4 regions of the Bacillus sp. FSL H8-0534 genome follow, and region 4 is predicted to be linked to each of the others. Evidence: predicted binding sites of a transcription regulator. Region 4 holds the regulator's gene; each other region holds the start of a gene.
The links. Region 4 encodes Rex, which represses fermentation and respiration genes when NADH is low (regulators of the CRP and FNR family bind a similar motif). Its sites were predicted from a motif close to TTGTGAAATATTTCACAA; they were not measured.

Region 1: scfA (six-cysteine ranthipeptide SCIFF) is a predicted target of Rex. The motif match lies at 6,503-6,520, and genes of this name have one in related genera.
Region 2: MHH71_RS09025 (formate/nitrite transporter family protein) is a predicted target of Rex. The motif match lies at 3,931-3,948, and genes of this name have one in related genera.
Region 3: adhE (bifunctional acetaldehyde-CoA/alcohol dehydrogenase) is a predicted target of Rex. The motif match lies at 1,416-1,433, and genes of this name have one in related genera.

The regions. Positions count from the first base shown of each region.
Region 1 is NZ_JBBOUC010000001.1:1,790,242-1,797,923, forward strand. It holds gene MHH71_RS09400 (zinc ribbon domain-containing protein) at 1-780, opposite strand, end outside; gene MHH71_RS09405 (hypothetical protein) at 954-1,796, shown strand; gene MHH71_RS09410 (DUF2278 family protein) at 1,811-2,494, opposite strand; gene MHH71_RS09415 (L-lactate permease) at 2,595-4,091, opposite strand; gene MHH71_RS09420 (DUF4240 domain-containing protein) at 4,256-4,444, shown strand; gene MHH71_RS09425 (hypothetical protein) at 4,368-4,562, shown strand; gene scfB (thioether cross-link-forming SCIFF peptide maturase) at 4,741-6,147, opposite strand; gene scfA (six-cysteine ranthipeptide SCIFF) at 6,275-6,424, opposite strand; gene trpA (tryptophan synthase subunit alpha) at 6,733-7,494, opposite strand; gene trpB (tryptophan synthase subunit beta) at 7,498-7,682, opposite strand, start outside.
Region 2 is NZ_JBBOUC010000001.1:1,705,846-1,713,527, reverse strand. It holds gene MHH71_RS09045 (LutB/LldF family L-lactate oxidation iron-sulfur protein) at 1-1,044, shown strand, start outside; gene MHH71_RS09040 (LutC/YkgG family protein) at 1,044-1,754, shown strand; gene MHH71_RS09035 (prepilin peptidase) at 1,808-2,590, shown strand; gene MHH71_RS09030 (cyclic-phosphate processing receiver domain-containing protein) at 2,655-2,966, shown strand; gene MHH71_RS09025 (formate/nitrite transporter family protein) at 2,996-3,847, opposite strand; gene MHH71_RS09020 (TerC family protein) at 4,162-4,959, opposite strand; yybP-ykoY riboswitch at 5,051-5,217, opposite strand; gene MHH71_RS09015 (TrkH family potassium uptake protein) at 5,256-6,575, opposite strand; gene MHH71_RS09010 (alpha/beta-type small acid-soluble spore protein) at 6,691-6,876, opposite strand; gene MHH71_RS09005 (MaoC family dehydratase) at 7,066-7,509, opposite strand; gene phaP (polyhydroxyalkanoic acid inclusion protein PhaP) at 7,611-7,682, opposite strand, start outside.
Region 3 is NZ_JBBOUC010000001.1:4,266,784-4,274,465, reverse strand. It holds gene adhE (bifunctional acetaldehyde-CoA/alcohol dehydrogenase) at 1-1,306, opposite strand, end outside; gene MHH71_RS21690 (bifunctional cystathionine gamma-lyase/homocysteine desulfhydrase) at 1,564-2,697, opposite strand; gene MHH71_RS21685 (O-acetylserine dependent cystathionine beta-synthase) at 2,701-3,624, opposite strand; gene mtnN (5'-methylthioadenosine/S-adenosylhomocysteine nucleosidase) at 3,707-4,402, opposite strand; gene MHH71_RS21675 (class I SAM-dependent methyltransferase) at 4,417-5,055, opposite strand; gene MHH71_RS21670 (YrzA family protein) at 5,192-5,407, shown strand; gene MHH71_RS21665 (YrrS family protein) at 5,445-6,071, opposite strand; gene MHH71_RS21660 (peptidoglycan D,D-transpeptidase FtsI family protein) at 6,188-7,682, opposite strand, start outside.
Region 4 is NZ_JBBOUC010000001.1:2,857,560-2,865,241, forward strand. It holds gene groL (chaperonin GroEL) at 1-1,277, opposite strand, end outside; gene groES (co-chaperone GroES) at 1,315-1,599, opposite strand; gene MHH71_RS14500 (CPBP family intramembrane glutamic endopeptidase) at 2,036-2,779, shown strand; gene MHH71_RS14505 (YdiK family protein) at 2,782-2,976, shown strand; gene MHH71_RS14510 (redox-sensing transcriptional repressor Rex) at 3,002-3,631, opposite strand; gene MHH71_RS14515 (ABC-F family ATP-binding cassette domain-containing protein) at 3,815-5,740, shown strand; gene tsaD (tRNA (adenosine(37)-N6)-threonylcarbamoyltransferase complex transferase subunit TsaD) at 6,021-7,037, opposite strand; gene rimI (ribosomal protein S18-alanine N-acetyltransferase) at 7,037-7,480, opposite strand; gene tsaB (tRNA (adenosine(37)-N6)-threonylcarbamoyltransferase complex dimerization subunit type 1 TsaB) at 7,492-7,682, opposite strand, start outside.

The DNA of each region.
Region 1 (7,682 bases), 1.1 Mb from region 4:
AGTTAAGGTATCAAGTATTGTTTTTATATAGGACCAAAGCACAATCCAGCTCGCAATTGAAATCAAAATATTTGCGATAATAAGTGTATACACTGGATCTAATCCACCTCTGTCTAACTTTAATATGGAAACAATTGTGCAAATCGTCATCCCTGTTACAGCGAATCCTAAAAATAGTGGAGATAGGAAGCCTAACAAAAAGCTAAATAACAATGCAAGAATAAGTATAGCGACAACCGGTGTTGAAATTGTTCCCCATACCCCTAATGCTTCTAAAAAAGAAAAAGATGATTTCATGAGCTTTCCACTTACAAAAATTATACCCCCAACAAATAGAAATAAAATTAATAAAAATAAAAAGACCTTAGCTGATTCCCCGAAAAAAGAAGGCTGTTCTTCAGGTACAAATCCAGCCCTACTTATAATTCCAGTTGCAATTGCTGCCGTTGCACTCATCAACCGGTAAAACATACAAGCAAAAAAGAAACAAATAAGAACAAGACTTGTAATCCCATTCCTTACCTCAATATGTCCACTTTTCATAATTGCTGTTGGAGCTTTTAATGCATTCTTAAAAAACTGAATGTAATCACTTGCAAATTGCTTTGCTTGCTCTACCGTTTCATTCGAACGGTTTTCCTGTACAGGTGCTGGTTGGGACAACTGCTGTTCCCCCTGTTCTGCATGATGCTCTACAGCTTGCTCCATAAGTGAATGTCCACAATGACCACAGAATTTCGCTTCACTTGCATGCTCAGTTTTACACTCTGGACACATCATCCTACCATCTCCCTTGCATGTATCTTCTAAGCTGCTACAAATTCAATATATGTATAAGGACAGAAAACATGCCTACAAGAAAAAGCTATATATGCTATACATTTCCACCCTATCTATTCTAGTAATCTATTCACAAAGTGGTATGATAAACAGTAGTAAAATACATAGATTGGATGAAGAATATGGAACTAGCATACTCAATTTTTCATATATTCCTTAAAAGCTTAATACAATTTTTTTCATTACTTGGTGTTATCATTTTAGTTGGTTTTCTATTAGGATATTTAGAATCTCTTACACGAACGTATTGGACGAGGGCTTTTGGTAGAAAAGGCTTCCTTTTATCAGCTTGGATTGGTGTTCCTATTCATGAATTAGGACATGCGATTATGTGTGTCGTATTTAGGCATCAAATTGTGGCAATGCAGCTCTTTCCAACCAATACAAATAACGGTTATTTAGGTTATGTCAGGCATCAATATAATCAAAGAAGTATATATCAACGAATAGGAAATTTCTTCATCGGAATTGCTCCTATTTTCTCGGGAATGGCCGCCTTGATCCTTCTTATGTATTATTTCGTACCACAATCTTATTCGGTCTTTATACATGCTCTTGAAACAAATACTCAAACCGCTTCTATCAATATCGATATGTTACAAAATATTTTATTATCAGCCATTCTCTTATTAAAAAGTCTCTTTACAGTTAACAACTTATTTAATCCTTTGTTTTGGCTTTTTCTTTTTATCGCGATTTGTATCTCTGCACATATTGCCTTGAGCAAGCCGGATATAGAAGGTTCATTAGACGGTGTAATTACTATATTTATCGTTCTTTTCCTCTTCAATGCAATAGCAGGTCTATTTCATTATGATAGTAATCAACTAATAGGGAATGTAGTGAAATATAATATGTATGTACTTGCTTTCTCTAGTATTGCCATACTATTTTCATGTATCGCTGTATGTATCAGCTTTATTTTCTACAAAATTAAAACAGCTAGTTCGAGATGAACTAGCTGTTTTAATTAATTTTTGCTCTTATAGTTGCAATGCTCCACCGGAATCCGCGCATGTCCCTCTTCGTCTGTACACCAAGACTGCGACTGAAATGCGAGGAAAATGCCAACCCATTGCTGCTTTTTCTCAAAATGGATGAATAGGCCACCATCTTGCCATGTGCCATCATCCCCTTGCCACTTCTCCACATTTCCTTGATTCATATGAATATCATGTATCCCATTACCAGGTTTAAAATGAAAATATCGATCAGGTGTATCATTTTCTGGACCCCATCGTTCTCCAAATGCATAAATAATTGCCTTTTCCTCTATCGCTCGTTTTATATAGTGTTCTATTTTTTCATTTAAATCGTTGTCAGCTCCCGATTTTTCTGGCGGCAAAGGAATCATCTGTTTTGACTCAAATAAATTTCCCCGCACATAATCTAAAGCCACCTTTGGTTCATTATTTTTCACTTCTGTAAAACCAAAAGGTAATGTCGGTAAAATCGTAATAGCTTCTGATTTAATATTTTCACTTGCAAAATATAATACTTCTGATGGATAGCTCTGCGATTTCACATTAATTGCAATCCGGTAATCTACTCCCGATTCATCTTGCAAATGAACTTGATAATGAGGTGTTTTCCCTTTTCCAATCATAGATTGTAGTGCGGTACCTTTTAAAACGCCATAGTTTTTTAAGGGCATGGGATCATCTCCTCTTCATGTAATGGAAACACTTGTTCTTTTATAAATTATCCACTAACAAACAAAAATCCTCCTAAAGTAGAGGATTTCATCAAATATTTCATCGCAATACATACCAACCTGCAACTTCCACCACCACAATTAACACCGCTCCAAAAATCATAAGCGTTGTCTTCTTTAGTAGTTCATTCTCACGAAATGGAATATTACATAAATAGGCCCCAAGCGTAATCCGTGACGGGCAAGCAATTGTCGCTACGGATGATGCTGTATTTTGCAAAGTCGTAACATATTGCCACGGAAGTCCTACATTCTGCGCCGTTTGCATTTGTAGTTTAATAAACATCGCATTTGATCCTGCGTTACTTCCCGTTAAAAAACCACCAATTGCACCGATGAACGGGGCAACGAAGACAAATAATGTTCCAAATGTACTTCCTGCTGCTTCTGCTAATAATGTATGCATACCCGCGGCACCCATCAATTCTGAAATAGCAATGAACATTGTCGTTGTAATCGCAAACGGTATCCATTGTTTAATCGTTTGCGATAAAGACTGTTTTATAATAGAAGAAGGAATACGGAAAAAAACGATGGTAAATAAACATGTAATCCCAAGCCAAAATCCCGGTGAATATAATAACGCTAGTTTGTAAGAATACGATGGTAAATCAAGAATCGCGTAAGATTGTAGCATATTATGTAACGACGGAATGAGACGAGAAAGTAAAATACAAACTGTTAAAAATAAATAAGGGCTTATAATTTTCACGATAGAAACTTCTCGCTGCGTCGTGGCAGCATGCTCCGATAAAAACCCCTTTCCTTGCCTCGCTGTCATCTTAATGATAAGAAAGCCAAATGTAATCGTTACGATGGAACTTAAAATCCCGGCTAGTTCAACGCTTACGTATGCATTAGACAGATAGATTGATATAGAAAATAAGAGAAAAAAACCGAACCCTTCCTTCCATTTTTCCTTCACCGCTTGCCAACCACCAACTACATACAAAGAAAGTAAGACAAAGTATGCAAAAAAAGGAATACTGAGTAATGCTGTACTAGATCCTAAGTTTACTAATGGCATATTGATAAGCTGCGATCCAATAATTGTCCCTGTTGCCATCGCACCCCAGGAACTCGCCAATAAACCGATAAACGATAACAAGACTGCTTGGAACGGTTTATAACCAAGCGAAAGAAAAATAGGAGCTGCCACCATAAAACCAATTCCAAATCCGCTCACTGATTCGATAAGTGGACAAATTCCAAAGCACATTAAGAGCATTTGTAATAATCGATCATGTGTAACTTGTTCGATAAAACGTGCAACTTGATCGATATACCCCATTTTGTTCATGAGGTGAAATAAAAGAATACCAAAAAACAGAACATACCCTACAATAAAACAAATTAACCCGCCCTTAATTGTTGCATGCATGACCTCTCCCATTTGCAGTCGAAACATTGGCGTTAGTAAAACGATTCCAGTACATACAACATAAGAAATCAGCGAGGCTTTCAGCGATGTTTGCTTAAATACAAATAAACAAATGAAAATCATCATAATTGGAATAAGGGCTAACCATACAGCCATACCATCATCTCGTTTCTTATAAGATACAATTGTAACTATTATATAATAGATGTCAGAATATTCAATTCGTTTTATAACAGTTTTTCACTATTCTTTATCAAGTGAATGATCGAAAAAACGATACACTACAAGAAATACTATATTCCTCAAAAGGGGTTATAGATATGAACAAAGGACAATTTTGGCAGCTGATTTCAGAAATGAATCAAAAAGAGGAAACGAGCGAATGGCTGGTGGAACACTTAACTTCTCAGCCCACGGGCGAAATTGCAGATTATGAAATCCATTTCCAAACTGCTCTTAAAAGAAACGGGAGATACAGAATGGGACGACGATATTTGGGATACATTTGATTCCTTATTAGATGAAAAGGGACATGATTCATCTATGCCTGAAATTGAGTTCGATTGGGAAGAAGACGATGAAGAAGGATTAGCAAAACGTTTTGGTGAAAATCCTTTATTATATTAACTGAATAAATTCAAAATACTCGTATATGAAATGGTATAATTTACATAATGAATTCCATTTTATAAAGTGAAACTTTAATCAGTGGGGATTTTTTGTCTAAAAGAAAAAGAAGATTTTCAAAGAGGCTGAGCATAAATCAAATTTTGACTTATCTCTCAACCTCATAATATCTTTATGCTTATTGTGCCACGGCTTGTTTGTTTTTTTTCATAGTTCTCATGGATTCAGCTACTTTAACCATCATGGAACATTCTACTCTCTTACGGAAGATGTCACAGCTAAAATCGTAGATTCCATTGATGGAGCCGGTTGCATGCAATGCGTTGGCAGGGCAACCACCACTGCAGTAAAGTTTCGCCCAGCAGTCCTGACATTCTGGCTTCGAGTAGCAACTGCTCTCTTTAAATTGACATTGCATCTCTTGTTTTGTAATCCCATCCCAAATGTTTCCCATACTGTATTCGTTATCCCCGATGAACTGGTGGCAAGGAAAAATCTCGCCCCATGGTGTGACAGCGAAATATTCGGTTCCTGAGCCGCAGCCAGAAATTCTCTTTTGGATGCAAGGGCCTTCTGAGAGATCAAGCATGTAATGGTAGAAAGTGAATCCATTACCTTCTTCCTCACGCTTTAGCATTTCCTTGGCGAGAATTTCGTACTGGTTATAAATATCTGGAAGGTCCTTTTCGGTGAGTGCATATGGTTCCCGTGGATTACAGATGACCGGTTCCATCGAGAGCTTGTCAAAACCAAGATCTGCGATATGAAAAATGTCATTGGTGAAGTCAACGTTGTTATGAGTATAGGTTCCACGCACATAGTATTCTTTATCTCCACGGCTTTTGACGAATTCTTGGAACTTCGGAACGATATACTCATAGCTCCCCTTTCCAGTTACCGTTTTACGAAGGTGATCGTGGACTTCTTTTCTTCCATCAAGACTCAATACGACATTGTACATTTCTTTATTCAAAAAATCAGTGATTTCATCGTTTAGTAACATGCCATTTGTAGTAAAGGTGAAGCGAAACGTTTTTTTGTACTCTTTTTCTTTACTTCTTGCGTAAGCGACAATCTGTTTTACAACTTTCCAGGCCATGAGCGGCTCTCCCCCGAAGAAATCGATGTCGAGGTTTCGGTGATGACCGGAGTTTTCCAATAGGTAATCGATAGCTCTTTTGCCAACCTCATAACTCATAATCGCTCTGCTTCCATTGTATTTTCCTTGGCTGGCGAAGCAGTATTCGCATGATAAGTTACATGTATGTGCAACATTGAGGCAGAGGGCCTTTACATAAGTTTGGCGGTTTCTTAAATCAATTGAGAGACTCTTATATTCATCCTCAGTAAAGAGTTCCCCATCATTTTTTAGCTCTTCGATATCTGCAATGGTTTCTCGAATGTCTTTCTCAGAGATATCGGAATCATATACGTATTTTTCTAGCATCATTGTTATGATTTCTTCTGCAGCAGTAGTCTCATAAAGCGTGATGATTTCATAAGCGAGGTCGTCAACAACATGTACTGATCCACTGTAGGTATCGAGTACGATGTTGTATCCGTTTAATTTATATTGATGAATCATATTTAATAATCAAACTCCTTTTATCTATAAAGTAAAACTTCCGTTAATGGGGTTTTTACTTCTTGTTCATGCGGGATAAAAATGGCCGCCCATCTGGGAAACAGTTGGGCGGTACGTTTCTCATTTTCTATCTGTTCATTATGTTTTCACATTTTTGATTTGCAACTCCGCAAGATGTCTTGCAAGCTGATTGGCAAGATGTTTGACATGCGCCACACCCACCATGTTTTACTGTATCTGTCAGTTTACGAGTACTTAGTGTTACGATTCTTTTCATAACGTATAACTCCTTTTAAAAAAATTTTTAAGAAACAAACTCAACATTTGTGAATGTTTTCACATTAAAAACTACAATTTGTGAAATACTTCACATTAATTCCAGTAATAATTTTAACAACACCTTTGGTTTACGTCAATCATTCTTGATATTTTCATGTCAGTTGGGGAATCAACTGACCGTAAAAGCCAATTCGCTCAACTAATAATTAGTGGGAGATGAAGAATCCCCCACTAATTTGCAAGGTCTTAATGGCTTGAAACTTGCTCATATAATATAGAGGCCCCTTAACAGGCAGCCTCTTCTTCTTATTTCACTGCAGCAATCAGTTCACAAATTTCCTCTTCTTTTTCTGTTTCTAAAAGCTCAATTACCTTACTTCCCACAACCACTCCATCACATAACGTAATCATTTCCTCAATTTGCTCAGTCGTTGAGATTCCAAATCCAGCAACTACTGGAAGATGTACATGTGCTTTTACCTTTTCTAAGTAGCTATGAATTTCTTGCTTAAAGTCACGTCTAACCCCAGTGACCCCCGCTACCGTTACCGCATAAACAAACCCTTGTGACTCCCTCGTAATCTTTTCAATTCGTTCGATTGGACTCGTTACTGTTACAAGCGGAATAAGTGCGATATGCGCATCACGAAGGAGCGATGCGATAATATCTTGTTCTTCATATGGCAAGTCTGGAACAATAATTCCATCTACACCAGCTTCAAGACAACTTCCGATAAAACGTTCTTTACCAAATGCTAAAATAGGATTCAAGTATGTCATAAGTACGAATGGAATATTTACTTCTTGTCTGACTTCCGCTAGTGCCTGAAAGATTCCTCCGAGCGTTGTTCCACTGTCTAATGCTCGTTTTCCTGCTCTTTGAATTGTAGGTCCATCTGCAACTGGATCAGAAAAAGGAATACCAATTTCAACAATGCTCGCTCCTGCTTCATCTAGAAAATGAATTTGCTCTTTTAACTTCTCTAGACCTCCATCTCCTCCCATTACATAAGGAATAAATGCTTTTTTTCCATTTTGAAACGCTGCTGTAATTCTTTCTACTCCCATCGTTTACACCTCTTCCATATAACGTTTTATACTTTCAACATCTTTATCACCGCGGCCCGATAAACAAATGACAAGTCCTTCATCTTGCTTCATTGTAGGCGCAAGTTTTAATGCATACGCCACTGCGTGTGAACTTTCTAATGCCGGGATAATTCCTTCTTTTTTCGTTAGTAACTGGAATGCAGCTA
Region 2 (7,682 bases), 1.2 Mb from region 4:
GAAGAAATTGGCTGTGAAGTATTAGAGAGTGACTTAGGTGAGTACATTTTACAAGTAGATAACGATCCACCATCTCATATCATTGCACCAGCACTTCATAAAAACAGAACGCAAATTCGTGATGTGTTTAAAGAAAAGCTTGGGTATGAAAATTCTGATGATCCATATGAAATGACAAAGTTTGTTCGTAAACAACTTCGTGAAAAATTTATGGATGCTGAAATTGGGGTAACGGGATGTAACTTTGCAGTTGCAAATACAGGCTCTCTTTGTCTAGTAACAAACGAAGGAAATGCTGACCTTGTTATGTCTATTCCCAAAACACAAATCGCGGTAATGGGTATGGAACGTATGGTTCCAACTATGGAAGAACTAGATGTTCTTGTTGGTTTACTGTGCCGCAGTGCGGTTGGTCAAAAATTAACAAGTTATGTAACGGTAGCAGGACCGATTCAGGAAGAGGAAGTAGACGGACCAGAAGAATTTCATTTAGTTGTTGTTGATAATGGACGTTCTACAATTTTAGGTTCTGAATTCCGTCAAGTGTTGCAATGTATTCGCTGTGCAGCTTGTGTAAACGTATGTCCTGTATATCGTCATGTTGGGGGTCACTCTTATGGATCCATCTATTCTGGTCCAATTGGGGCAGTATTAACACCACTTTTAGGTGGATATGATGATTATAAAGAGCTTCCGTATGCTTCTAGTTTATGCGGAGCGTGTACAGAAGCTTGTCCGGTAAAAATTCCATTGCATGACTTGTTATTAAAACATCGCCAAGTCATTGTTGAGAAAGAAGGGCGAGCGCCACTTGCAGAAAAATTAGCAATGAAGATGTTTAGTATGGGTGCGTCTTCCGCATCTTTATACAAAATGGGATCTAAAATTGCTCCGGCTGCTATGAGTCCATTTACGTCTGGTAATCGTGTAACGAAAGGTGTAGGGCCGCTGAAAAACTGGACGGATATTCGCGAGTTCCCAGCTCCAAGTAAAGAAAGATTCCGTGATTGGTATAAAGATCATAAGAAAGGCGGGAATGACTGATGACAGGGACAATTCAAAACCGTGATTCCTTTTTAGACAACATTGCGAAAGAACTTGGGCGAGCGCGTAAAACAGAAGGAGTACAGCGTCCAGTATGGAAGAATAATGTAAACGTAGAAACGTTGAAAGATTATTCAGAGGAAGAATTGTTAGCAGTATTCAAAAAACAATGTACCAACATTCATACGACTGTAATTGAAACAACAAAGGATGAACTGAGTGCAGTAGTTCGAAAAGTAATTACTGAAAACGGCGGTGGACCTATTTTATTATCGGGGGACGAACGTTTTGATACGTACGGTTTGAATGCTCTATTTTCTATAGAACTTCCGAACGAAAATGTTGAAGTAAACACTTGGGATCCAGAGAAAAAAGAAGAAAATATTCGCTTGGCTGAAAAAGCAAATATTGGTATTGCTTTTAGTGATTACACATTAGCAGAATCCGGTACAATTGTCGTGCAAAGTCATAAAGGACAAGGTCGTTCTTTACACTTCTTGCCTACGATTTATTTTGCAATCATTCCACGTGAAACAATTGTACCACGTATTACACAAGCGGTTCATGATATGAATACGCGTGTAGAGAATGGAGAAGAAGTTGCATCTTGTATTAACTTTATTACAGGTCCAAGTAACTCAGCTGATATTGAAATGAATCTTGTTGTAGGTGTACATGGACCATTAAAAGCATATTATTTTGTAGTGTAAAATGGGGAAAAGCAGGCTAAGAAATGGCCTGCTTTTTTATTAGAACAAAGATAATGCGAAATGGAAGTGTCGCTCTCTTTTTGCTATATTTTTTTGGGGAAGGAGAGGATGGTGTGATATTTTATTTATATGCTTTTTTAATAGGAACGGTGCTAGGTTCTTTTTATACGGTTGTAGCAGTACGCATTCCTATTGGACAATCTATTATTGCTCCTCGTTCTTATTGTGACTATTGTCGTCATACGCTAAGGCCGAAAGAGCTTATTCCAATTATTTCTTTTTGTTTACAAAGAGGTCGCTGCATTCATTGTAAAATGAAAGTACCCTTTATTTATACATTGTTTGAGGTGATAACAGGGGGAGCATTTCTTTTTTTTACGTATGTGATTGGAATGGATAAAGAACTAATTCTTATATGGACGTTACTTTCTTTACTCATTATCATTACAATGACAGATTTGTTCTATATGTTAATCCCGGATGTAATTTTATTCTCTTTTGCTTGTTTATTTGTAATAGAACATATTTTTATTTCACTCGTTCCTTGGTGGGAGGGCTTGATTGGTGCAGGAACGATATTTATTGTGTTATATCTCGTTCAAATTCTATTTCCGAATGGACTTGGAGGAGGTGATGTGAAATTACTTTCGCTACTTGGATTTATAATAGGGGCGAAAGCAATTTTTATTGTGCTTTGTTGTGCCTCTAGTTTGAGTCTTTGTTTCTTTGGAATTGGTATGTTACTCAAGCGTATTACATCAAGACAACCATTGCCATTCGGACCGTTTATTGCACTTGGAACAATATGTTATTTGGCTATGATATATCTGGAATAAAGTGAAACTGTAATCAGTGGAGGTATTACTGTCCGCAAATAGCGGGATAAAGGAGAAGTAGAAAATGAAAGTGTATATGGATGATCAAAGACCTTGCCCCTTCGGTTATGTCTTAGCGACAACAGTCGAAACTGCTTTGAATTTTTTGCACAATTCTGATGTAGATATTATATCGCTCGATTATAATATGGGATGGCGTCAGAAAAATGGTTTGGATTTTTTAGAAGTTTTTTGTACGGAAGGCCTTTATGTACAGGAAATTCATTTACATACAAATGATTCAATTGGTATGCAGTACATGTTAGAACGGATAAATAAAGGAAAAGAAACGAGAGAGATTTCCTCAAATATACAGGTGAAATGCACTGGAAGTTAAAAAGCTCCAAGGGGATCCTTGGAACTTTTTTAGTGTTTCATCTGTGCTTGTAAAGGGATGATTTCTTCTTGTTGAACTGCTTCTAAGTTATCTTCTGCCGCTTTAGGCTCTGGATTTTTTTGAGTTAAATAATGATATACCATACCAACGAATACGGATCCGCCGATAATGTTGCCAATTGTAACCGGAATTAAGTTATGGATAGCACCAGCGAAAGAAATTGTATCAGGATGTGGTGATACTAAAGATAGTGCAAATAATGATAAGTTTGCAATACTATGTTCATAACCGGATAAGAAGAAAGTAAAGACAAGAAACATCATAATAAGTATTTTTGCTGTATCTCCTTTTACTTGAGAAGGTAGGAAACATGCAAGGCATACGAGCCAGTTACATAAAATCGCTTTGAAAAATAATTGCATTGTAGGTGTTCCCATTTTTACTGCAACGACTGTACTCATTAAATGTCCATGATTGATTGATTGGAAAATACCAGTTGCGTAAAATAACAATGCAAAAAATACTGCACCTGCTAAGTTACCTACATAACAAGCGATCCAATTACGAAGTGTATCGCCAATTGTTGTTTCCTTTCGCAGAGTTGCGACTGTAAAATACATTGTATTTCCTGTAAATAATTCAGCTCCGCCATATATAATTAATATAAGTGCAATTCCAAAAAACATAGAAGATGCTAAATATGTTGCGGGTGAATTTACAACATTGAAGAAATTCCCTAATTTAAAACATAGTACAATAGTAAAACCAATATAGATGCCAGCTAGTGCAGCGCGAATGAAATATTGCATTGGATTTGCATCCAACATTTGTTTCTTTTTCTGCGCAAGTTGTACAACGTAAGCTAATCCTTGTTCTAGCATAATAATACGCTCCTTTAGTACATTGTCTATAAGTACTCCTCATATGAATAAGGTACACGTATTTACTCTTAGTTTCAATAAGTTTGTGCAATGTTTCACAAAAAGGACATACCTTCTGAATGAAAGCGTTAACAAATTGTGGTATCATATCATATGTTTGTAAAAATAGAGGGAAATGGCAACTTTTTATGTAATAAAATGAAACTTCTATCATTTGGGTGTTATCTTTCAAGGATGGCAAATGGATTAGTTATCCTCTATCTATTTTTGAAGGGGGGACTATTTAGTGTCAGGTAAATGAAAAAACGCTGTTGTTACAGCGCTTTTTCATCCAAATTCTTTTGTGTATTTTGGACACTTGTATCTTTAGATAAGAACCAACCACCCATTGCAATTCCAATTAGTACAATCCAAAATCCAATTTTCCATGGTGCTGATTCTGGGAAACTGTGTGGAATAACATTTAAAGCAGGGTGTGCTAACGTATAAACTGCTAGTTTCACACCAACCCAACCAACAATTAAGAATGCAGCAGTTTCTAACCCTGGTTTACGTTTTAATATTTGTACGAAAGCAGATGCAGCAAATCGCATAATGATTAAACCAATGAGCCCACCTGTAAAAATAACAAGAAATTGTCCTGTATCAAGACTACCAATTGTACCAAGGCCTGTTTTTGGTAAAGTCATCGCTAATGCAACAGCTGCTAAAATAGAATCAACGGCAAACGCAATGTCGGCAACTTCAACTTTAAATACTGTCCACCAAAAGTTTTCTTGTTTTTTCTTTGTTTCTTTCTCTTCAGTTTCTTCATGTGTATTCTTTTTAACATATGTTTTGAATAAATGGTTACCAGCGATAAACATTAAATAAATCGCCCCCAGTGCTTGCACTTGCCATACGTCGACTAAGAAAGAGATCATAAACAATGATCCAAAACGGAACACGAAAGCTCCTGCTAATCCGTAAAATAATGCTTTTTTTCGTTTGTCTTCTGGTAAATGTTTTACCATAATGGCAAGGACTAGAGCGTTATCTGCTGCTAAAATTCCTTCTAGTGCAATTAAGATAAGCAATACCCAACCATACTCCAATAATAATGATACATCCATGTACATTCTCCTCTCAATTGTATAAATCCTAAACAAGTGAAGAGGTTTCCCCACTGTTTAGTTTCCCCATACTCCAACCTATCAACGACGGAAGGAATTGGAAAAGAATACAAAAAAGACCTCTGCCGTTGATAGGCAAAGGTCTTGCTAGACATATGTAATAAAAATGCCAACAAAGCCGGAAGAACTGAGTTCTACGTAATGACGACTTTGTTTCCAAGAATATATTCTTGGACGCTACTCCCCTTTGGAAATATGCTATTGTATTTTCATTATATGGATAATGTAAATGTTTGTCAACCTGTTAAAATGTCTTCGTTTGGATATTTTATCTTTCTTTGTTTTTTATGTGCAAAAGAAAATGCTAATGTTAAAGGACCCATTTTTCCAAAAAACATCATAAAGATAATGGTTATCTTTCCGATTATTGTCAATTTTGAGGTAAGTCCCATACTGAGACCAACAGTCCCAAATGCCGAAAATACTTCAAAGGCACTCATTAAGAGGGGAACTTGTTCGGTGATACTTAAAATTAATATGGCGAAAAAAATAAATGAGATTGAAATGACTACAATGGCAAGTGATTTTACAATCAAACCATCTTTTATTGATTTTTTAAAGATGACAATGTCATCTTGCTCTTGTAAAAATTTAAGAACCCCGAGTAGCATAATTAAAAAGGTTGTTAATTTAATGCCGCCACCTGTTGAAGCACTACCAGCTCCAATGAACATGAGCAACATCATTAGTAAAAGAGATGGTTTTGTTAATTGTGCCATGTCTACAGTATTAAAACCAGCTGTACGTGTGGAAACAGCTTGGAAATAGGCTGCTAGTCCTTCTTCAAACGGTGTAAATCCTTTCATAGAAATTGGATTATGGAATTCAAATATAAAAATTAAAATTGTAGCAGCAATATTTACAATAAGAGTAGATGAGAGCATAAGTTTAGAGTGTAATGTAAGGTTCTTAAAGTTGCGTTTTCTTTTTATATCCACTATGACTGTGAAACCAATTCCGCCTAAAATAATGAGAGAGGAAATGACTATGTTGACGAGTATACTATGAGATTGTGACATTAAATTATCAGTCCAAATGGAAAATCCGGCGTTGTTAAATGCTGAAATGGCATGAAAAAAACTATAATATAGTCCGTTAAAAACACCGTATTTTGGAACCCATTCAAAAGCAAGAAGAAGAGTAGCGAAACATTCAATGGTAAAAGAAAATAGAAATAATGATTTTGCGAGACGAATCACTCCGCCGATATTTGTTTGATTTAATGCTTGCTGTAGTAAAATTCGATTTTGGAGACCGATTTTTCTCCCGAGCATAATCGCGATTAATATAGCAAAGCTCATAATGCCGAGACCGCCAACTTGTATGAGTGTTAAAATGACAAGTTGCCCAAATAGGGTGAACACTTTTCCGGTGTCAACAACGCCAAGTCCTGTAACTGTAAATGCAGAAACAGTTGTAAATAATGCATCTAGCCAAGAAATTGAAGTTGTAGTGGAGATAGGCAGTTTTAATAGGCATGTTCCGATAATGGATAGTGCAATAAAAGATAACGTAAGTACACGAGGAGGACTCATTTTAATATTAATCCGTTTCATAGTATATACCTTTCCTTTCGGCTTGCTCTTTGTAGTATGTCAAAAAGAATTACAATGTATGTTGAAAAGGAAAAGAGGCAGAATATATCTGCCCCTGAATCAATTATTTATAGAATTATCCACGTAATTGTTGTTGTGCTAAGGAAACGAGACGTTTTGTTACTTCGCCACCGACAGATCCGTTAGAACGAGATGCTGTATTCGAACCTAAGCTTACACCAAACTCTTGTGCAATTTCATATTTAAATTGTTCTAGCGCTTGCTCAGCACCAGGAACAAGTAATTTATTTGTTTTTACCATTGATAACACATCCTAATTTATATTCCAGTTTATTTGTTTTTAATGAGCAGTAAAGGAATGTTTTGCTGATACAAGCTAGCTCACTGTATAAACTGGTATCGTTAGTGTATGTGTTATATGTTTGGTCATACACGGAAGTAATCGGTGAGATTAGAAGTTATTGGATACGAAAAAAGAGTAGCATGTGTGCTACTCTTTTTTCATTATTGTTGCTGTACCTTCGACAACTATATCATTCCATTGATTATATACATTTGTTTGCAACGTAATAATTTTTTTATCATCACGTTTTTTGATAACTTCTGCGACTACGCGTAAGGTATCACCAATTTTTACAGGTGCACGAAATGATACATTTTGTGATAAATAAATTGTGTTTTTTCCTGGTAATTTTGTTCCGAGAATGGTCGAAATAAATCCTGAAACAAGCATACCATGTGCAATTCTTTCTTTAAACATTGTTGTTTTTGCAAAAGAGTCCAGAATATGAATTGGATTTACATCCCCGGTCAGTTTTGCAAAAGTGATAATGTCTTCATTGGTAATCGTTTTTGTTAAGGATGCTTGATCGCCAACTTGAATCTCATCATAATGAAGCTCTGGAACAGACTGCGCTTCTTGAAATGGATTCATTTTTTCCTCCTTCTTTTCCATATCGAAAAATGTAAGCCATCTTGATGCAATGGGAGGAAGAAAGAGTTTAGTTTGTTCTGCGGTAAGCTGCCACATTTTCCTTACTTGATGGAAGTAAATAGATTTTTTGAGTTTTCCTCGAACTTTTTTACGAGTTCCAGTTGTGTAGATTT
Region 3 (7,682 bases), 1.4 Mb from region 4:
CAGAGTTCTTTCCGTATGATCCGCATCCAAGTGTAAGCGATGGAATGAAAGCATTATATATATCACCAATTCCGCCTTGTGCTGACGGAGCATTCACAATAAGACGACATGCTTTCATACGTAAACCAAACTGTTTTTGTACTTCTGTATTTGTAGAATGAATAACTGCAGAATGTCCTAAACCGCCAAGCTCTAACATGTTTTCACAATGCTGCAATCCTTCTTCTAATGAATTTGCTTTTATACAAGCTAATACTGGGCTTAATTTTTCGCGGGATAGCGGATAATTTGCGCCGACTCCTTTAATTTCTGCAACCAGCATTTTTGTATCTTCTGGTACTGCAATTCCTACTAGTGATGCAATGTAGTGAGCAGATTTCCCAACAATATCGCTATTTACTGCACATGTATTTTCATTAATGACAAGTTTCTCTAATTTCTTCCGTTCATCTTCTGTTACAAAATAACAATTGTTTGCTATCATTTCTTGTTTCACATCATTATAGATCTCTTTGTCTACAATAATTGCTTGTTCAGAAGCACAAATCATACCGTTATCAAATGTTTTTGATAAGATTACATCATTCACAGCACGTTTCACATTCGCTGATTTTTCCATATAACATGGAACGTTACCTGGTCCTACTCCTAAAGCTGGTTTACCAGTTGAATATGCTGATTTTACCATTCCTGCTCCTCCTGTTGCCAGAACAAGCGCTACACCTTCATGATTCATTAATTGTTTTGTTGCCTCAACAGAAGGCTTTTCAATCCATTGAATACAGTTCTCTGGTGCACCAGCTTTCACTGCAGCATCGCGCACTGTTTTTGCAGCTGCGATAGAACATTGCTGCGCTGAAGGGTGGAATGCAAAAATAATTGGGTTTCTCGTTTTTATCGCAATGATCGCTTTAAACATCGTTGTTGACGTTGGATTTGTTACTGGCGTTACCCCAGCAACCACACCGACCGGCTCTGCAATTTCTATTACTTCCTCATGTGGATCCTCACGAATAATCCCCACTGTTTTGTCATTTTTTATGCTATTCCAAATATATTCAGTTGCAAAAATATTTTTAATGCATTTATCCTCATACACACCGCGTCCCGTTTCTTCAACAGCCATTTTTGCAAGCGGCATATGTTGATCCACGCCCGCAAGTGCCATTTCATGTACAATTTTATCAATTTGTTCCTGTGTAAAACCTTCTAATGCTTGTAAAGCTTTTTTACCATTCTTTACTAACGCCTCAATCATTTCTACCACTTCTTGCGTTTCATTTACAACTTTCTCTTTGACTACCATGTAATTTCCTCCTATTCTGCTATATGGACTTAAATAGACCCTAAGGGTCTTAATGCGTCCCTATTAGCGTAAAAAAATAGAGTTACTTTTCCTACATGAATCCTATTATTTGTGAAATGTTTCACATATTTATGTGTGAAGTATTATTTCATGATTTTACTATACACGAAATATTTTTAATTGTGTGTGTCTAATTTGTGAAAAGTTTCACAAATTGTATTTAAAAAAAACACTGCCTTTTTAGCAGTGCTTTTTTATTATGCTAATGCTTGGGCTAAATCTTCAATTAAATCTTCGCCATCTTCAATACCGACAGAAATACGAATTAATGTATCTGTAATTCCTAGCTCTTTACGACGATCTGCTGGAATAGATGCATGTGTCATTTGAGCTGGAATAGAAATTAAGCTTTCTACTGCTCCTAAACTTTCAGCAAGCGTAAAATACTGCAGTTTCTCAAGTACTTTATTTAGCGTTTTTGCACTATCTACATCGAATGAAATAATTGCACCGTATCCATTCGCTTGTTCAGTTGCTAATGCATGATTCGGATGTGATTCAAGGCCTGGATAGTATACTTTATTAACTTTTGGATGATTATTTAAAAACTCAGCAATCGCGCGTGAATTTATTTCATGTTCTTCCATACGAATTCCTAATGTTTTTAAACCACGAAGTAACAAGAAGCTATCTTGTGGTCCAAGAATACCACCTGTTGAGTTTTGAACGAAATGAAGGTCTTCTGCTAATTGCGCGCTATTAACAACAACTAATCCGGCAACAACATCGCTATGTCCACCTAAATATTTCGTTGCACTGTGAAGTACAATATCTGCTCCTAAAGAAATTGGTGACTGCCAGTATGGCGTCATGAATGTATTATCAATAATTGTTAATAGACCTTTTTCCTTTGCAAATGTAGAAATTTGCTTAATATCTGTAATTTTTAATAATGGATTTGTTGGTGTTTCTACATAAATTGCCTTTGTATTTGGACGTACTGCTTCTGCTACTTCATCTAAATTTGTTGTATCTACAAATGTATGTTCAATACCGAAACGATTCAATACTTTTGTAATCACACGATATGTTCCGCCATATACGTCATCTGTTAAAATGACATGATCTCCTTTTGAGAATAACATAATAGTTGCTGTAATAGCAGCCATTCCTGAACCAAATGCAAATCCTGCATGACCGTTTTCTAATACGGCAATCATTTCTTCTAATGCTGAACGCGTTGGATTACCTGTACGTGAATATTCGTATCCTTGATGTTTACCAACTGCTTCTTGTTTGTACGTACTTGTTTGATAAATCGGTACGTTTACAGATCCAGTTGAAGGTTCTCCTATGCGAATACCATGAATTAACTTTGTTTTTGCTCTCATTTTTTATTCCCACCCTTTGTATATATCTTTACTTAAATAACGCTCACTGCTATCTGGAAAAATCGTTATAATATTTGTACCTGGTTTTGCCTTTTCAGCCTCTAATAGGCTCGCATGAAATGCTGCTCCTGAAGAACTACCAACAAGAAGACCTTCTTTCTGCGCTAATTCTTTCACACGTCTGAATGCATTTCGATCAGAAATGGTATGAATTTTATCGAAATATGATAATTTTAAAAATGGCGGAATAAATTCAAGACCGATTCCTTCTGTTTCATGTGAACCTGCTTCACCACCATTTAAAATAGATCCTTCTGGTTCTACAATCACCGTTTTAATTTCACAATTTTGTTCTTTTAAATAGGAGGCAGTTCCCATAAATGTACCGCCAGTACCTGCACCTGCTACGAATATGTTAATCTCTCCATCCAACGCTTCCCACAGCTCTGGGCCTAATGTTTTGAAATAGGCACGTGGATTTGCATCATTTGCAAATTGACTTGGAGAGTATGAATTTGGAATTTCTTTTACTAATTCTTTCGCCTTCGCAATTGCGCCTGTCATTCCTTGTTCAGTTGGCGTATGCACAACTGTTGCACCAAGTGCTTTCATCAGCTCTTGCTTTTCAATACTGAATTTTTCTGGAACACAAACAATTACATGTAAATCATGCTCTAGTGCTGCGAGTGCCAGTCCAATGCCAGTATTCCCTGCCGTCGGTTCAATAATTGTTCCCCCTGGCTTTACAAGTCCTTTTGCTAGTGCATCTTCAATCAATTCTCTTCCTAAGCGATCTTTCACGCTTCCACCTGGATTATAAAATTCAAGCTTTGCAAATAAACGAACGCCCTCTGGAAGTGAAAAACGAGTAATTTCTACAATCGGTGTATGACCGATTAATTCATGAACTCCACGATACACCTTCATCGTGTTCTCCTCCTTATTTGCCAATAAAGAAAAGGCAACTGTATGTATCTTCTTTATATGAGACAGTTGCCTTTTTGTTACATTACTTTAACTCTTCTAACACTTTTACAATAAAGTTTGTAGAATGGAGAGCTGCTTGATCTAAAAATTGATCAAATGAAACGTTTGATTCTTTACCAGCAATATCAGAAAGTGCACGAATAATTACAAATGGTACTTTGTATTGATGACATACTTGCGCAACCGCTGCTGCTTCCATTTCTACTGCGTAAAGATTTTCAAATTTATCACGGATTGCTGCAACTCGGTTTGGATCACTCATAAATGAATCCCCTGTTGCAATCATTCCTTTCACAACTTGAATGTTCTCTTCGGATTTCATACATTTCTCAGCTAATGCTATTAGTGCTTCATCCGCTTTAAATCCTGGTGGCATCCCTGGCACTTGACCATATTCGTAATCAAATGCAGTTACATCCACGTCATGATGGCGAACTTCTGTTGAGATGACAACATCCCCAACATTTAAAGATTGATGGAATCCACCAGCTGAGCCTGTATTAATTACTTTTTCAGGTTGGTATCTCTCTAATAAAATTGTCGTCGACATAGCCGCATTTACTTTACCAATACCAGACTTTAACAAGATTACTTCATGTCCTGCTAATGTTCCTTTCGTAAATTCACAACCTGCAACGGTTTCTGTTTCTGCTTGTTCTAATTTGTCACGTAAAATACGTACTTCTTCTTCCATTGCTCCAATTACAGCAATTCTCAATCTAATCCCTCTTTCTATTGCTTAGTTGCCTCCATTACCCAAACGAAATGATTTAATCTCGTAAATGTTACATGGAAGCCATTGTTTTCAAAAATAGATTGCATGATCGGAATACGTGTATAGTATTCTGTTTGCAAATCGTTTGCTAACTGATGAAAACCTCTTTGTTTTGCAGTTTCAACAGTTTTATCATACGCTTCTTGATCTGCAAATATCGTATCAGCAAACACTATTTTACCACCTTTATGAAGCAATTGACTATACTTCGCAATTGCTACATCTTTTTCTTCATCTGTTAGATGATGAAACGCATAAGTGCTTACAATTGTATCAATAGAATCGGGAACATCAAAAGAAAGAAAATCTCCCTCTGTAATTGAAAATCCTTCTGGTAGCTTTTTCTTTGCGATTGTACGCATTTCACGTGACGGCTCTATCCCGTAAACAGTATGGCCAACAAGTAATAATTTATTTGTTAAATTACCAGTGCCAACACCAAATTCTAATACATTTCCAAATGATTTATTTACTACATCCTCTAAAATCTCCTCATAACGAGCGAAAACTTCTTTATATTGTATATCTTCGCCTTGTACGAATGAATCGTACGTATGAGCCCACTCATCAAATAAACCGTTAAATTCTGTACCCATATAAAATTCCCCTTTTTCTTATCGGTTTTATCAGTATGATATGCTTTCTTTACGAAAATGTCAATTGAAACGGAAATGGTATTTCCTTCTTTTCTTTGTTACACTTAACTTGATTATATGGAGAGGAGCGTTTTTTGTGTCATTTACGTTTGAAATGCTGGAAGATAAAGTAGAATTTTTTGAAGCACCAAACTTAGTTTCCTTAGAAAAGAAAATTAACGAACAAATTGACAATAACAAAGCACTTATGCTGGAAGTTCATCATATTTCTCATCAAATGGTTATGGATCCCGAGAGCAAAAGACCTTATTACAGCGCAGTTGTTCATTTTAAATTAAAAAAATTACGCTAACTAAAAAAGAGAGCGGTTCTAAGAACCTCTCTCTTTTTTAGTTTAGAGTTTGAACAAGTGCTGGTTTCCAACCCTCATTTTCTACCCAATCAATATTTACATAATATCTTTTACCAGTTTGTTTATCTTGAACATTACCGTACGCTTTTTGCTTACCGTTATTCCCAATGCGGTGAATAACCAATTGTTCCACTGGAACTTCGATTGCAGCGGAAATTGCTTGTTTCATCTCATTCCAATCTGCTGATCCTTGTTGAAATGTCATTGCCGGTGTTGCACCTTGCGTTGTACCAACTGGCTTCCAAGAAGGTTTCGTATAAGCATCTGTTGCTTTAGGCTGTGTTTTTTCAGCTGGGGTCTTTTCATTTGCTTTTGCTTCTTCCTCAGCTTTTTGTTTCTCTTCGTCCTCTTTTTTCTTCGCTGCTGCTTGCTCTTGTTTCTTAGCTTCTTCTTTCTCTTTCGTTTTCTCAGCTTTATTATCTTTCGTTGTTTGCTGAGATACTTTCTTGTCTGGAGAAGATGCTTGCTCTGTTGTATCAGAAGTAAAGAATACTTGATACGCTACAACAAGTACTGCTAATAACACAATAGCAATTGCAATATTTAAAACACCGTTTTGACGACGTTTTTGTTGTTTCTGTTGGAATCTAGATCCTCCTGCCATTCTTCAAACCTCCATGCAGTTTTTCCTACTTGCTATTGTAACACTAAATCTTAAAAGGTTGAATAACTACAGTAATTTTTTCACGAAATGAAAACATTTGATAATAAATTGCAAGATTACCTTCTACTTTCCAAGTGAGCAATCTCTTCTACAAATTCTTTAAAAATCGGTGTTACAGTATTTTGTTCATTATTCGTTTCTAAGTCAACAACTACTAACGCATATCTTGGGTTTTCATACGGGAAGTAACCCGCAAACCAACGATTTACACTATTTCCTTTTCCTGTTTGTGCCGTCCCAGATTTTCCGGCAACAGATAGCGGTAATGACTGAAAAGTAGTACCTGTTCCTTTCTCCATCGTTACTACTTTTCTTAATAGTGATTGCACTTGTTTCACTGTATGATAAGAGAGTTGTCGCCCCTCCAATTTATGATCTTCAAAATGAAAAAATCTTGTGCCATTTTTGTACCGTATTTCTTTTACAGCTTTTACTTCTTTCTTCTCTCCATTTCTTGCAATCGTCGCCATCATATTTGCAACAGCTAAAGGGGATATTCTTACATCCTTTTGCCCAATCGCCGTTTGGGCGATTGCTTTGTGACTCATCTTAGTTTCTTCTTCATTCCAAACAATTGCTTTTTTCTCTTCTATCAACTGTTTAAACCCAGACGTATGAAACACTTGCCCTTTCCATCCTACCTTCTCACTCGCTCCTAGCGCTTCTAAATACGTTTCCATTACATGTTTATCCTTTTGCATCAATTCATCACCAAGCACAGCAAATGTCCTGTTACAACTCCTAGCAAAGCTCTCTGTGAAGCTTAATTTCCCCATCATAACCTGCGGAGTATTTTCGCCATACGGATCTGTATCACAGTTAAACATACGATGAGATTGAATTATATCATTATCAATTGCCGCGGCCGCTACAACTGTTTTAAAAATAGAACCAGGAAAATGAGGCGTTAGCATTTGGTTTTCCATCGTTTTTTGATACGTACGCTTATCATTCGTCTGTAAAGATAGTTTACTCACCATTGCTAAAATTTCACTCTTCTTCACATCAAGTAGTACTAATCCACCGTTTTTTATTCCATGCATTTGCACAAGCTCTTCTGCTTTTTGTTGCAAAGACTTTTCTATCGTTGTTTGAATCGTAACTGGATAAAAAGGATTTCCAGGAGATGTATATTTTGCACGTTTCCCAAAAATCGGTTCGCCCTGTCTGTCTACTTGATACAACACTTTCGTTTCACCATCAGTCATTAAAAATTCATCAAATGATTGTTGAAGTCCTGAAATACCAATCGGTGTTTGAATAGGGAACCTCTTCATTTCCCCGTATCGCTTTTGAAATTCATTCTCGTTTTCTCCTACTGCACCAATTAAATGTTCTGCTTCTGGTATTTGTTTCACCCTTACTTCAGTTGCAACCATGCCTAACATATCCGCACGATTAATCTTTTCCACCTGTTCTTTCGTTAATTGAAACGGTTTATCACCTCTTTGAAATATAAATGGTTTTCGTTTGTCTTTCATTTGCAGATTTATGTCTTGTCCCGGCACACTAATGATATGCGCAATTTTCTCTAACATGTCATTTTTTATT
Region 4 (7,682 bases):
GAAGCTACTTTAGTGTATACGTTCATAAGTGAAGTACCACCACCTGCAACAATACCTTCTTCTACTGCTGCACGAGTTGAGTTAAGTGCATCTTCAATGCGAAGTTTGCGCTCTTTTAACTCAGTTTCAGTTGCTGCACCTACTTTAATTACTGCTACGCCTCCTGCAAGTTTAGCAAGACGCTCTTGTAATTTTTCACGATCGAATTCAGAAGTTGTTTCTTCTAATTGTGCACGGATTTGACCGATGCGAGCTTCGATTTGTTCTGTGTTACCTACACCTTCAACTACAGTTGTGTTTTCTTTCGTTACAACAACTTTGCCAGCGCGTCCTAAAGATGCAACTGTAGCTGATTTTAAGTCGCGTCCTAATTCTTCAGTGATCACTTCACCGCCAGTTAAGATCGCGATATCTTCTAGCATTGCTTTACGACGGTCACCAAATCCAGGAGCTTTAACAGCTACTACATTGAATGTACCACGAAGTTTGTTCACTACTAATGTAGCTAATGCTTCACCTTCTACATCTTCTGCAATGATAAGAAGTGGTTTACCTTGTTGTACCACTTGCTCTAACACTGGTAAGATTTCTTGAATGTTAGAAATCTTTTTGTCAGTGATTAAGATATATGGGTTATCAAGTACTGCTTCCATTTTGTCAGAATCAGTAATCATGTAAGGAGATGCATATCCACGATCAAATTGCATACCTTCTACTACATCTAATTCTGTTGTGAATCCTTTAGATTCTTCTAAAGTAATAACGCCGTCGTTACCAACGCGCTCCATTGCTTCTGCAATTAATTGACCTACTTCTTCGTCAGCTGATGAAATAGCAGCTACTTGTGCGATAGAAGATTTACCTTCGATTGGTTTAGAAATTATTTTTAATTCTTCAATTGCTGTAACAACCGCTTTTTCGATACCTTTACGAAGACCCATTGGGTTCGCGCCAGCTGTTACGTTTTTTAAACCTTCACGAATCATAGCTTGTGCTAATACAGTTGCAGTTGTTGTTCCGTCACCAGCTACGTCATTTGTTTTGCTAGCAACTTCTGCTACTAATTTTGCACCCATGTTTTCGAAAGCATCTTCTAATTCGATTTCTTTCGCAATTGTTACACCATCATTTGTAATAAGTGGTGAACCGAATTTTTTCTCAAGTACAACGTTACGACCTTTTGGTCCAAGCGTTACTTTTACTGCATTTGCAAGAGTGTCGACACCGCGAAGCATCGAACGACGTGCTTCTTCACTAAATTTAATATCTTTTGCCATAATAATTGACCCCCTTGGATTTTTAAAATGTATATAATTAACCGATAATTGCTAAAATGTCACTTTCACGTAAAATCAAGTAGTCTGTACCTTCATATTTCACTTCAGTACCTGCATATTTTGAGAAGATGATAAGATCACCTGCTGCTACCTCTAAAGCAACACGCTCACCATTTTCAAGCACTCGACCAGTACCTACTGCAATAACTTTACCCTCTTGTGGTTTTTCTTTTGCAGTGTCTGGTAATACAATACCACTTGCTGTTTTTTCTTCTGCTTGAACAAGCTCAATTACAACGCGATCACCTAATGGCTTTAGCATGAACAATAACCTCCTCATTTTTCTATGTAAATTTTCTTTATTAGCACTCAACGACCTCGAGTGCTAACACACTTATAATAATAAATAATCTAATTTTCTTTTGCAAGTAAAAAAATCATAATTTTTTCGCAAATTGCTATATAAACTTTTTTTATATAACTTCCTAAGAAAAATCATTCTGTTATCGCTGCAACCATTCTCGCGAAAGCCTTATATATATGAATCAGCGTTTTCACTTATCGTATGTTACAATATGGAAGATGCCATAAGTTGTTTTCTCTATAGGTACAGCTTTTTCCTGTCTCCTATTTCATTTTCAAAGAAAGATTTACAAAAAAATAATAATATGAATGGTTATTACGTATCCCCGGCTGGATGTTTACATGTTATCCCGCCTTATCTCATAAACTAGAGTTAGAAAGGATGGTTAACCAATTTGAAAAAACAATATTGGTGGATTATAGTTACATACATTCTTATGCAATTATCAGGTATTGTTGGATTACCGCTTCTTTTGAAAACCGGACTATATGATAATAGGGGGTTCACCAGAGAAGAAAAAATGCAGCTACTGACTGGTCACTGGGCAATTATTAGCTTTTTCATTGCATTATGTATTGTACTTTTACTACTTCGAACAGATATTCGTGAAAGTCGTTTCGATACAAAACGCGCCAGTATTCCTGCCACAATCGGTTGGATCTTTATCGGTTTCTTTTTAGCTTTCTTTTCTCAAACAATTGCAGGCACAATCGAAATGCGTTTATTGGGCATTAAACCTGGATCTGAGAACACAGCTCGCTTGATGGAAATAGCACGGACCACCCCATGGTTCCTTATTGTTATATCAATAATAGGGCCTATTTTAGAGGAAATTGTCTTTAGAAAAATTTTATTTGGTACATTGTATAAGAAATTCAACTTCTTTATCGCTGCTATTATTAGCTCACTTGTATTTGCAGCAATTCACTTTGATTTTACACACTTATTGGTATACACTTCCATGGGGCTTGTATTCGCCTTTTTATATGTAAAAACAAAGCGAATTATCGTTCCTATTATGGCACATGTTGCGATGAATACATTAGTTGCAATAGCCCAAGTACTGGTAAGTAACGAACAAATACAAGAAATGATTAAAGAAGCAGAAAAAATGCAAGGATTTATCGGAGGATTTTAAATATGAGGAACTCACCATTGTTCATGGCAGCACTGTATTTCCTTCTTGGTTGTGTCTTTACACGTTTCGCAATTACGAACGTTACAGATACAATTTGGAACTTTGGGACACTGCTGTTTGCTGCTATGGCAACAATTGATTTTAATTTGGCACTTCGACTTATCTTAGTCAAATTTACAAAGAAAAAGCAACAATAAAACGCAGAGGGATTTCCTCTGCGTTTTATTGTGGATAATTTTTCAAAAAATAAACGAGTGTTTGTAATTCTACAGCTAAATCAATATGGTGAATTCTTATATTTTCTGAAACATTTAATCGTGCTGGTGTAAAATTTAAAATTCCGTGTATATTTGTTTCGGCCAATCGATCTGCTACAGCCTGTGCAACAGTAGCAGGTACTGTTAATATTGCCACTTGTATATCATTTGTTAAACGCTCTTCTAATTCATCTAAATGATATACAGGAATTCCTCCGATTTCTTTTCCAACTTTCTCCTCATTGACATCAAATGCCATTTCAATCTTTGTATTATTATTTTTGGTGAAATTGTAATGTAAGAAAGCGGTCCCTAAATTACCCACTCCAATAAGTGCTACACGTGTTATATCATCTTGATCAAGCGTTTCTCGGAAGAATGATAGTAAATAATTCACATTATATCCATATCCCTTTTTCCCTAACGCTCCAAAATATGAAAAATCTCTCCGAATTGTTGCTGAATCTACCTTTACAGCTTCACTCAATTCAGCCGATGAAACACGCTGCTTACCAGAAAGAGATAAGTTTTGGATAAATCGATAGTATAGAGGCAATCGTTTGGCAGTGGCCTGTGGAATCTTTTGTTGATCCATATAACCTCTCCTCTCTTCCTATCTTTGTTCACAGATTTAAAACAAATACAGAAGTTTAGCACTTATGACTTTCCTTGTATAATAGAGAGAAGACTTCTCTCTTATTTTAAACTATACACTATTTTTAGTATGATTGAGAAATATAAACATGGCAAAGTTAAGAAATTATTTGAGGTGAAAACATTGATTTTATTACAAGTGAATGGGCTTTCAAAATTATACGGTGCTGAAACAATTCTTGCAAACATTAAATTGGAAGTTCAAACAAAAGATCGCATTGCACTAGTTGGTCGAAATGGTGCTGGAAAATCTACATTATTAAAAATAATTGCCGGTGAATTATCTCACGATGGTGGAGAAATTATAAAACCAAAAGATGTTTCAATTGGATACTTGGCCCAAAATACTGGTTTAGAAACTTCTTTAACAATTTGGGATGAAATGCTTACTGTCTTTACTCATCTGCAGCAAATGGAAAAGAAGCTTCGAAGGTTAGAGCTAGACATGGGTAAGGAAGAGAACTTTTCAAATGCTGCTACGTACGAAAAATTACTCGCTGATTATGATCAATTACAGTTAGACTACAAGGATCAAGGTGGTTATCAATATGAAGCTGATATTCGCTCCATTTTAAGTGGACTTGGTTTTCCGGTTGAAACACACCAAACAACGATTTCTACGTTAAGTGGTGGACAGAAAACAAGACTTGCTCTTGGGAAACTACTGCTAACAAAACCAGACTTACTCATCTTGGACGAACCAACAAACCATTTAGATATCGATACATTAACATGGCTTGAACAATACTTACAAGGCTATCCTGGAGCTATTTTAATCGTTTCCCACGATCGCTACTTTTTAGACAAGCTTGTTACACAAGTATATGAAATTTCTAATAAAGAAAGCAGACGATATGTTGGTAACTACAGTAAATATTTAGATTTAAAAGCTGCACTACATGAGCAGGAAATGAAGCGTTATGAGAAACAACAAGAGGAAATTGCTAAACTAGAAGACTTTGTCCAAAAGAACATTGCCCGTGCATCTACAACAAAGCGTGCACAAAGTCGTCGGAAGCAGTTAGACAGAATGGAATTACTAACTAGACCATTAGGTGATTCTAAATCAGCATCCTTCCACTTTGATATCGAAAAACAAAGCGGAAACGATGTATTACAAATAAAGGATGTTTCAATTGGATATGACAAAGAACCGATTATTGAACATGTAAATATGCGCTTAACCCGCGGTGATAGTGTCGCACTAGTTGGTCCAAATGGTATTGGGAAATCTACATTATTAAAATCAATTGTGAATAAATTAAAGACGTTAGGCGGTGAAGTTTCTTTCGGTTCAAATGTATCTATTGGATATTATGATCAAGAACAGGCAAACTTAACATCATCTAAGCGTGTTTTAAACGAACTATGGGATGATTATCCGCTAGAGCCAGAAAAAGAAATTCGCACGATACTCGGTAACTTTTTATTCACAGGGGACGATGTATTAAAGCCAGTATCTTCCTTAAGTGGTGGTCAAAAAGCACGATTAGCTCTAGCAAAATTGATGATGCAAAAATCTAATTTACTGATTCTCGATGAGCCAACAAACCATCTCGATTTAAATAGTAAAGAGATTTTAGAAAATGCCTTAATTGATTATCCTGGGACTCTTTTATTCGTTTCCCATGATCGCTATTTCATTAACCGTGTCACAACTACAGTTGTTGAGTTATCAACAGGTGGTGCACAAGAATATTTAGGTGACTATGACTACTATATTGAAAAGAAAAATGAAATGATTGAACGTGCGGAATTTGAACAACAAGAAGAGGATGCAACAGTCCAAAAAACTATCGCTCAAGAAAAATTAAATTACCTTGAAGAAAAAGAACGTAAGAAGTCAGAACGCCAACGCATCCGAAAGATTGAAGAAATTGAACAAAACATTGCAAATTTAGAAGAAGAAATTGAACAATTAGAAGAGGAGCTTTGTCTACCTGAAGTATATGCTGACTACGAACGAGCTAGTGAGATTACAACAGCAAAGCAAACAAAACAAGAAAAATTAGAGCAGTTTATGGCGGAATGGGAAGAGTTACACGTATAACCCTTATATATTTATATGATAAAAACAAGGTAGTTGAAAGCCATTCAACTACCTTGTTTATTTTTCAATACAAAAGATTATGGTCGAAGGTCTGACCTCAATAGTGTTATCCACAACCTTATGCACATATCCACCTTTATCATATAAACACAAAAATAACTTTTCCACATTATCCACAAATCACAAAAAAATTATGCACATTTAATATTCACAATAAAACCCATATTATCAACAGATAATATGGGTTTTATCCACAAGTTGTGGTTAATTATGTGTATAACTATGCTTCAATATCTAATCCTGGATTTGCATTTAAAGCCAATGTTGCACGTTTTCCTTGCTCATATGCAATAGTTCCTGCTGCTGCAATCATTGCTGCATTATCTGTGCATAAAGATAACGGTGGAATAATGAGCTCGATTTCTTCTTTTTTTGCAAACTCTTCCTCTAAACGTGCACGAAGTCCTTTATTCGCTGCAACGCCACCAGCGAGAAGCACCTGTTTTACATCATACGCTTCTGCAGCACGTGCTGCTTTTGTTACTAGTACATCTATTACACTCGCTTGGAAGCTAGCTGCTAAATCTTCTGGTGCGATTTCTTCTCCACGTTGTTTTGCGTTATGCACAGTGTTGATAACTGCTGATTTCAGTCCACTAAAGCTAAAATCATACGAATCTGGTTCTAACCATGCACGTGGTAAATCAATCGTTGGTTGTCCTTCATGAGCAAGACGGTCAATATGAGGACCACCTGGATATGGCATAGATAGTGTACGTGCAACTTTATCATATGCTTCTCCTGCCGCATCATCTCTCGTTTCGCCAATTACTTCAAACGAACCATGCTCTTTCATATAAACAAGCTCTGTATGCCCGCCAGACACAACAAGTGACAACAAAGGGAATTGTAGTTCTTTTACTAAGCGATTCGCGTAAATATGCCCAGCAATATGATGAACACCAACAAGAGGAATATTATGAGCAAAGGCAACTGCTTTAGCTGCATTTACACCAATTAAAAGTGCCCCTACTAAACCTGGCCCTTCCGTCACAGCAATTGCATCAATATCTTCAAATGTAATGTTCGCTTCCTTTAATGCTTCTTCTAATACAACTGTAATTTGTTCTACATGATGACGAGATGCAATTTCCGGCACAACTCCGCCAAAACGCTTATGGCTCTCAATCTGTGAAGCAACAATATTTGCCACTATTTCTGTTCCATTTTTAACAACCGCTACAGCCGTTTCATCACAGCTCGTTTCAATACCAAGTATAATCGTATTTTTTTCCATTATATATTCACCCACATTACAAGACCATCTTCATAATTGTCTGTATAGTATCGTTTACGAATCCCACCATTTTGGAATCCATACTTTCGGTATAACTGCTTCGCTACTTCATTTGACACTCGTACTTCAAGTGTCATCGTTTTTGCTCCCATTTCTTTTGCCTGATCCATTACTTCTTTCAGCAAAGCATCTCCAAGTTTTTGACCGCGATATTCTGGCAAAATGGCTATGTTCGTAATATGTGATTCATCAATAATAATCCACAATCCACAGTATCCAATTACCACACCATCTTTTTCAATTACGACATAATGTGCATATTCATTCATCGTCAATTCACGATAAAATGCATCAGCAGTCCAAGGAGTTGGGAATGACGCTTCTTCAATTACTACAATTTGAGCAATATCATCAGTCGTCATCTTTCTAAATGTAATATCCATTTTGATAACCCCTATTTTTTTTGACTTTCTAGCCATTTTGCTTCTGCTTCTGCTAAACGGAGGTAGCTCGGAACAAATGTATGCACACTTTGCTCCTCTTTTTGTAATCCTAAAAATGCTAGCTCACTTGGTCTTGGGTTGTTCTTTGTAAAAGAAGCAAACACAGCTCGATCTCCTAAATATTCTACAATCGTTTCTTTAT